DNA from 2 places in the Ruminococcus sp. D54t1_190329_F1 genome. Region 1 is predicted to be linked to the other one. Evidence: riboswitches for the same ligand, from Rfam matches in the RefSeq annotation. Region 1 holds a riboswitch; the other holds the start of a gene.

Region 1 (4,369 bases):
AATGAATCCATATGTATCAGTAATCTTGACAATAGCAGTATGCCTTTTGCTATTTGTTTTATGGATTATATATGAAAATTATAAAAATAAAAAGCGTATCTTGACTAAAATTCGAAGAAACTGGGGGAAGCCGTATACCAGACAATATGAGCCTGGTGACATTGAGCAGATTTCCCATTATTTTAGACGAAGAGAAAAAGAAGGTTTCGCAATAGATGATATTACCTGGAATGATCTGGATATGGATCGCCTTTATAAGATGGTAAATCAGACGATTTCTTCTCCTGGGGAAGATGTGCTTTATGATATGATGCGAAGACCGGTATTTTCTCAGGCTGAAATAGACAAAAGAGATGAGTTGATAGATTTTTTTTTCCAACATGAAAAAGAACGGGAGCATATGCAGCTGCTCCTGTCGCAGATTGGAAAAACGAGATTAGGTTCTTTGTCGGATACGGTATTGGCTCTTAAAAGTTCTTCTGAGGTAAAAACAGGAATCCATTGGTTTATGTTGATACTGCTGGTGTTGAATGTTGCAGTGCTTTTACCTGTGAAGCCAGTAGTTGGCTTTTTTTGCTTCATAGTCTTAATGATAACAAATATTACAATTTATTATGCAGGCAATGACCGAAAATTAATTGAAGCTTACCTGGATTGTTATGCACACTTGCTTCGAATGTTATCTGTTGCAGAAAAAATAAAGAATGTGCAATGGTCAGAAACAAGAAAGCAGATGTCTGCTATTGCAGAAGCCAGAGCGGTGTTTAAGGGTCTTAACCGGAAAGCAATTTTTTTGACCAGTAAAAATACAGATGGAGGAGATCCGGCACAGATTCTTATGGACTATATCAGAATGCTGACTCATATAGACATTCTGGTTTATAACGGTCTTTTGAAAAAAATTCAGGACAAAACGGACTCTATTTTGAAGCTTATTGATAATATTGGAGAACTGGATGCGTGTATTTCCATTGCATCTTTTCGGGAACTTCTTACGCTTTGGTGCAAACCTGAGTTTAAAAGCTGGGAAAGTGGTGTCACGCAGATTGAAATGGCTGTAGAAGATCTGTATCACCCACTGCTTCAGGAGGCAGTTGCCAATAGCTTTCAAGTAGCCGGAGGAACTTTGGTAACCGGTTCTAACGCATCCGGAAAATCTACATTCCTAAAAAATGTTGCAATGAACAGTATTCTTGCCCAGACGCTTGTTACCTGTACTTGTTCATCCTACCAGGCATCGTTTTTGAAAGTTATGACATCTATGGCATTGCGGGATGATATAGAGAGTGGAGAGAGCTATTTTATTGTAGAAATCAAGTCGTTGAAACGAATATTGGAAGAAAGTAAGAAAAGGGAGCCACTTTTATGTATTATTGATGAAGTGCTTCGAGGTACAAATACGGTTGAGAGGATTGCTGCTTCATCCAGAATTTTAAATGCACTTCGGCAAAAATGGGTGCTGCCTTTTGCAGCTACTCATGACATAGAACTGTCGTACATTTTGGATTCCCAGTATGAAAACTATCATTTTGAGGAAGACGTACAGGAAAAAGAGGTGGTATTTTCCTATATCCTGAAAAAGGGAAGAGCCACATCCCGAAATGCGATTCAGCTTTTGGATATGTTAGGTTATGACAAGGAAATTGTAGAGGATGCACGAAATGCGGCATTTAATTTTGAAAATAAAGGAATCTGGGATGCCTTATAAATGCAGCAGATCATGTCTGGAAACAGTAATGTCAATGCTGCGTGGACTTCGGAAGAAGGAGAACAGTTCGAGTATATGTATCGGCTGTTCTTTTTTTAAATTTTTAAGTGTTAAAGCGGTGAGGTTTTTCTTGTGTAAAGTAGAGCAATGGAGTATAATAAAATAGGTTTTTGCATAATTTTAAAAGCTATAATAAGAAAATCGGCAAAACAGACGAAAGTCTGTGACGCAAAGCTACAGGGCCTGTAAAATGGTAGCCAGTTGCATGAACTGAGGTGCACTGTCTGTGAGACAGTGTTTTTTTACGGTGTTATTTCATAGACGTAACAATAATAATTTTATGGCAGGGAATCAGATATGAAAAATACGAGAAGGATAGTTAGGATAGACAGAAAATGAAAGGAAAAAAAGTGATTGCAGGCATTCTGCTTGCGGGAATTTTAGCAGTCACCCTGGCAGGGTGTAAAAACACAGATAACACGAAAGAAGAAACAGAAAAGCCCGTTATTACCCTCGGCAGTGACAGCTATCCGCCATACAATTATCTGAACGAGGATGGCGTACCGACGGGCATAGATGTAGAACTGGCTACAGAAGCTTTCAAAAGAATGGGATATCAGGTGGAGGTTGCCCAGATCAACTGGGAGAAGAAAAAAGAACTGGTGGAGAGCGGAGAGATTGACTGTATCATGGGTTGTTTTTCCATGGAAGGGCGTCTTGATGGTTACCGCTGGGCGGGACCATATATAGCAAGCCGTCAGGTGGTCGCTGTAAATGAGAATAGTGATATTTATAAACTGAGTGACCTGGAGGGAAAGAACCTGGCTGTCCAGTCCACAACCAAACCGGAAGGCATTTTTCTGGACCGGACAGATGATAGAATCCCAAAACTGGCAAATCTGATCAGTCTCGGACACCGGGAGTTGATTTATACATTTCTGGGAAAAGGATATGTAGATGCAGTCGCCGCACATGAGGAATCTGTTGTCCAGTATATGAAGGATTATGACGCAAGCTTTCGTATCCTGGAAGAGCCTCTGATGATCACTGGAATAGGTGTCGCTTTTGCAAAAGATGATGACAGAGGAATCTGTGAGCAGATGAGCCAGACGCTGGAAGAAATGCGTCAGGATGGCACATCCCTGAAAATTATTGGAAAATATCTGGATGATCCCCAGAAATATCTGGAGGTGGATGATCTTGGATATTAAGAGGAAGACAAAAGAAAAACGGATCCAGCTGATTGGAGGTCTGTTTGGAATCTGTGTGGCTGTAGGTTCACTGTTTTATTTTTTCCATGCAGAAAAAACGGAAGCCGAGAAAAGAATGGTAGAGATTGTAAATTATGTCAAAGTGCAGTGTTCCACCTACACCCATTATAATGAATCTTCGGAATCCAAAAGCCTCCTCCGTGCTATTGAAAGTGCCAGACAGATGAGTACAAATATTAAAACGGAAAAAGAAAACGGCGGTCATCTAAGCCGGGAGTTCCTGAAAGAAAACCTGCAGACTCTCTGGGTGGATGGTATCATTGTACTGGATACAGAGGGAAAGACGGACTGCGAATACAGTACGGATGAGTCTCTGACTGATGAGATTACGGAGTATCTGCAAAAAGACATTATTATGGATTTTACCGGATATGAAGAAAGATCTTATTCAGAACGGTTTGCCAGGGAAGACGGATCCTATATTGATATTGCAGCCTGTGCCAGAAAAGATGCACCGGGTATTGTGGCAATCTACTATTACACACCTCCTGAATTTTCCAGAAACTATACACTGACGATACAGGGACTTTTAAATGGTTATAGTATCCAGAAAGATGGAACGATTATTGTCGCAGACGAGGGGATTGTTGTTGCCAGCAATGATGAGAGCCTGCTGGGGCAGAATACGGCTGACAACGAAGTTGTTCAGGCAATGAAGAGGCATACAGACAGTCAGCACATTTATCATTTGAAGAATGAAGGAACAGGATGCTACGGAATCATGCTGAAGCAGAGGGATTACTATATTTATGCATATCTTCCGGATACAGAAGTGTTCCATAATCTTCCATTAAGTGTGATAAGTGTTATTTTTCTTTATTTTCTGATGTTCAGTATATTCTGGTTCTGGACATACAGAACCAATCTGGCGCACCGGAAACAGGAACAGGAAAAAGATGAAAAATATAAAGCAGAACTTCTGATAGCAGCAAAAAAGGCAGAAGCCGCCAATGAGGCAAAAACAGAATTTCTCCAGCGGATGAGCCATGATATTCGGACTCCGATCAATGGAATCTGCGGCATGGTCAATATGGCAGAACATTATGCAGGTGATTTGGAGAAACAGACGGAATACAGGACAAAGGTGAAAAAGGCGTCCAATCTGTTGCTGGAACTGGTAAATGAAATCCTGGACATGAGTAAGCTTGAGTCAGGCGAAATCGTTCTGGAAGAGATTCCATTTAATCTGAGCAGTATTTCAAGGGAAGTATTTGCTGTGATCAAGCAGATGGCTGCAGAACAGAATATCCGGATCGAGTGGGAGAAAAAAGAAATCACACACCGGGATTTTATTGGAAGTCCGGGGTATGTGAAACGTGTGATGATGAATATCCTGTCCAATGCGGTGAAATATAACAGAGAAAACGGACATATCTATATCAGCTGCATG
Region 2 (4,369 bases), on a different contig from region 1:
AGGCGGGGAAACGATCATACCACGCTGTCCCTTTCCGATAGGGCTGATCAGATCTACGATACGCATGGCAGTAGTTCCGCCGGGACGTTCCATAATCAGACGCTCATCTGGGAAGATCGGGGTCATATTTTCAAAATTGTATCTCTTCTGTCCCTCACTTGGATGGAAACCATTGATAGACGTTACATACAAAAGGGCACTGAATTTCTCCCCCTGTGTTTTAATACGGATATTTCCCTGAATTATATCCCCTGTCTTCAGATTAAATCTGCGGATCTGCGATGGGGAAACATAGATATCATTCTCTCCTGGAAGATAATTCTCACTTCGGATAAATCCAAACCCATCCGGCATAACCTCCAGGATTCCATTGGCCTTTTCGCCACTGTCAAGCTGGACCGTTTCAGCCGGAACACTGTAAGCGTTGCTTACATTCTCTTCTGTACGGTTCTCACTGGCTGCGCCTGTACGGGGCTGTTCCGTTTCCTCAAGTCTTAATTCGGCTGGCGGAACCACTTCTACAGGTTTCGCTACAGGAGTGCGCTTCACGAAGTTCTCCGGTCTGTTTTCCCCATTATAACTGTTCTGGCGTCCTGCATTTTCATTTCTGCCATAATTATTGCTGCGGTACTCAGGATTACGCCGTATAATGGTACGGGATCTGGTTGGTGCTTCTCTTCTCTCCGGTGAAGAAACACTTCCCGTATTTTCTGTTTTTTCTGCTGCCACAGGCTCTGGTCTTGCAGGTATGGTATTCTCTTCTGCTGTTCCGGAAATAGTCTGCTCATTTTCTGCAGTCTGTTCTTTCCTGTCCTCTTCCAGCATACGTTCAATTAATTCAGGCTTTCTCATAGTAGAAATGCCCTTCAGTCCTCTGGCTTTTGCCAAGTCTTTCAGCGTAGCCAGGGATAATGATTCATACTTTTCTTTCATCAATCATCTACCTCTTCGACTAATACAATTCTAAAACACATTTCAATTTTGATTTAACGGGATACAAATGTCTGATTAGACAGAAGCTATATACTGAATTATAAAAACATCCTTCAAAAAACTTATTAAAGTTTATTTTAACACATTTCAGGCGCCGTGTCTACATCCATTCCAAATATATCTATCCCTGCCTGCAAGAAAGTGATAACCTTTGTTTTGTATTATACACACCTAAGGTTTTTCATTGCAAGAATTTTCTGTCGACACATATCCCGACTCTTCGACATATATAAGAGTCCTGTTCTCCCGGTGACCCAAAGATAAGTACCAGCTGTCACTTACCTTTTTATAAAATACCGGTTTCCCACGCCTGTGCTATTCACAATAAAACACCCGGAGATATTTCTCCGGGTGCCGGTCATCTTTAAAATTATTAATTCCAGAACGCTCCGTAAATCTTCTGGATCTTAGCGATCTGTGCGTCTGTAATCTGATTCAGTGCATTCTGAACAGCTGCATAAGTCTGTGGTCTGCTACTCTTCAGGGAAGCATTGTTCAGGATGTAATCCTTAACAGATTCTGCAAAATATTCGGAAGCATTCTGTGTTACATAGGCTTTATTAAAAGCTGTAACATTTGCCTTCTCAGCTGCAAAAATGCTCTGGAAGCTTGCTGTCTTATCTGCATTTCCTGCGATAAATGCAAGGAAATGACCCAGCTCATGATAAACAGAATCATCAATCTGCTTCATTGTAATAGATCTTGATCTTGCATCAAAATATCCGGAATAGTTAACGGATGGATCAACAACAATCTTAAAGCCCAGCTGCTGATATGCTGCAATTACACGATTGTCCATCTTACCTGCAACACTTGCTACATTTGCTTCGTATTTGCTCTGGTTCTGTGAAGAGCTTGCTGCTGCAGTTGCCTGGGCAGCGGAAGTACCAGAAGAAGTAGTGCTTACAGCGGTCTCATTGGCAATTGATACCTGCTGTGTAGTTGTTGTCTGAACAGTTGTTGTGATCTTGGATGTAACAACTTTCTTTTTTGATTTCTTGGTGTATTTCGCTGTTGCTTTGGTAACAACGGTTGTTTTGGTATCTACTGTTGTATTACCGGATTTATTTGTTTTATTGGTTACTTTTGTTTTGGTTTTCAGTTTCTTGGTGTAGCTCTTCTTGGAAGCCTTTTTTAATTTAACAGTCTTCCTGGTTGTCTTAGTACTGGAGGTAGTCTTCACAGTAGTCTTCGGCTGGGAAGCCAGTGGAGTTTCATCTTCTATAATGGAAGTCTCCATGATCGGATCTGTATAACTGGGGAATTCAGGTGTTTCTCCTGCTCCTGAGAATAATGAAACGCCGCCGATCACTGCTGCCAATGCTATGGCAGCACAACTGGAAACAACTTTTTTATTTGCAAGCCACTCTGTTAATTTCTTTCCTTTCATAAATAACACACCTTTCTTGAACCATAATGTAACTGACTTGCCGCTATCTGGAAACTATCAGTCCCATCAGTTTGTGGAAATAAAAAAACCGTTTATCAGATTAAATAAACGGTCGCCACAAATAGAAGAACCACGTCTCCTGTCATATTACATTACCTAATCAATATCAATGCGGCAACCGGCTGTCATAGTCCTGAGACCTTAGACCCTTGGCTTTGCGTCCCTGTCTTTCAACAGGTTTGCCTTTTATTCACTTCTTATAATAAAGCAAACTGTCACTTTTGTCAACGGAATTTCCTTGTTAAAACTTACAAAAATCTGTCTAAAAAGTACGAAAGCAAAAAATCTGTAAAAATATCTGAGCTGATTGTAACGCATGATAATCATTCTCAAATATTTTCACAGATTCCTTTTCGATGTCTGGAGGACAGCAGACACGCATTACAGTTTGCGCGTAGACTCCCGCTCTATAAGAGTTCCGCCCAGTATTTGCCGTTTCACTACCTTTTTCCGGTTGATCAGATCAAACAAGGTACGGACGCTCTGCAGGGCAATTTCCACTCTTGGATATTTCAATGTGGTGATGGATGGATGATAATATTCCGCAATGTCCTGACCATCTGCTCCTGCCACACAATAATCCTCCGGTACTCTTTTGCCGCTGTCAATAACTGCTCTGCATGCTCCTACCGCCAGAGTATCTGAAATTGCATAAATGCAGGAAAAATCCACCCCTGATTTCAAAAGCTCACAGGTACAGTTATAACCATTCTCAATCGTATAAATTCTTTTACCTGGTTTTAAACGAATTATAAGCTTCTCATCGTACTCCAGTCCATTTTTCTCCAGTGACCTTTTATAGCCATTGAGATGGCATCTTCCAAGACCTTCATCTCCGGAAGTAATAAAGGCGATCCTTTTATGTCCGCAGCTGCACAGATAATCAACCATACTCTGGCTCTCAATCTCTGTATCAGTCGTCACAAGGGCACTTTTAGGATAAGTTCCTGTATCCTCCGGAACTGTTTTTCCGGAACCACTGATCACATACGGAACTCTCAGCATTCTCAGCCTTGACTCGTCATAATTATACATACCTCCAAGAAATATGATTCCTTTGACTTTTTTCTCTTTTTCCAGCTGAAGGGCAAGCTCAACTTCGTCTTCATCATCTGCCACATTCTGCAATACCAGGCAATATTTCCTGTCACGGACTTCCCGCTCCAATACATGAAGCATAACACCCCAGTATGAGTTACTGATTTCTTTTATTACAACTGCGATCGTATTGGAATCAGCTCTTTTCAGATTTCTGGCACTATTATTCGGTACATAATTGTACTCTCTGATCACATCCAGAATCTTCTGTTTCGTTTCCGGATTAATGTCCGGGTGATTGTTAATTGCCCTGGACACTGTGCTGACTCCTACGCCGCACAATTTCGCAACCTCTTTAATTGTTATCTGCTCCATAATCGCTCTCCTGCAACAATGTATTCATTATATATGTCCCGGCATATTATGGCAAATGATTTTTAATAAATTTATAATGATTTTTTTATCATTTTTTATTAACAAATATGCTTGTCATTATAAGCGATGTTTCCTTTTCCATATTTGAAAAGGAAAGCTGGTTCTGAAGACATATGGCTGAAGTCAATAGGCTCCGGTTTTGCAGTTCCTTCTACGATTTTATCAGCACATGTGATAAGATCGTGAAGAATTGCTTTTCCAATCGGACGTAAAAAATGTCCTGGGAAAATAAGCTCAAAATCTTCTTTATCTAACTTCTTTAATCCCTCTGCATATTCCTTTACTGTTGCGGAATAGGTATCAAAAATCAGGATTGGAGTTGACACTACACTGTCTCCGGCGAACAGGAATTTATTTTTTCTATCCAGGAAAACTACACTTCCAGGAGTATGTCCCGGTGTAAATAATACTTCCAGGCTTCTGCCGCCCAGATCAAAGATCTGATGCTCACTC

The links. Region 1 has a riboswitch for cyclic di-GMP ahead of I2D69_RS08065 (transporter substrate-binding domain-containing protein). Riboswitches for the same ligand answer to the same signal wherever they lie in the genome.
Region 2: linked by a shared signal. The riboswitch ahead of I2D69_RS20240 (hypothetical protein) and the one ahead of I2D69_RS08065 (transporter substrate-binding domain-containing protein) in region 1 are both predicted to bind cyclic di-GMP.

Annotation. Positions count from the first base shown of each region.
Region 1 covers NZ_JADNDC010000014.1:11,448-15,816, reverse strand. The annotation lists gene I2D69_RS08070 (DNA mismatch repair protein MutS) at 101-1,708, shown strand; cyclic di-GMP riboswitch class I at 1,902-1,977, shown strand; gene I2D69_RS08065 (transporter substrate-binding domain-containing protein) at 2,104-2,919, shown strand; gene I2D69_RS08060 (ATP-binding protein) at 2,903-4,369, shown strand, end outside.
Region 2 covers NZ_JADNDC010000033.1:3,613-7,981, reverse strand. The annotation lists gene rho (transcription termination factor Rho) at 1-933, opposite strand, end outside; gene I2D69_RS20240 (hypothetical protein) at 1,367-2,383, opposite strand; cyclic di-GMP riboswitch class I at 2,554-2,637, opposite strand; gene I2D69_RS14640 (LacI family DNA-binding transcriptional regulator) at 2,825-3,856, opposite strand; gene I2D69_RS14635 (MBL fold metallo-hydrolase) at 3,955-4,369, opposite strand, start outside.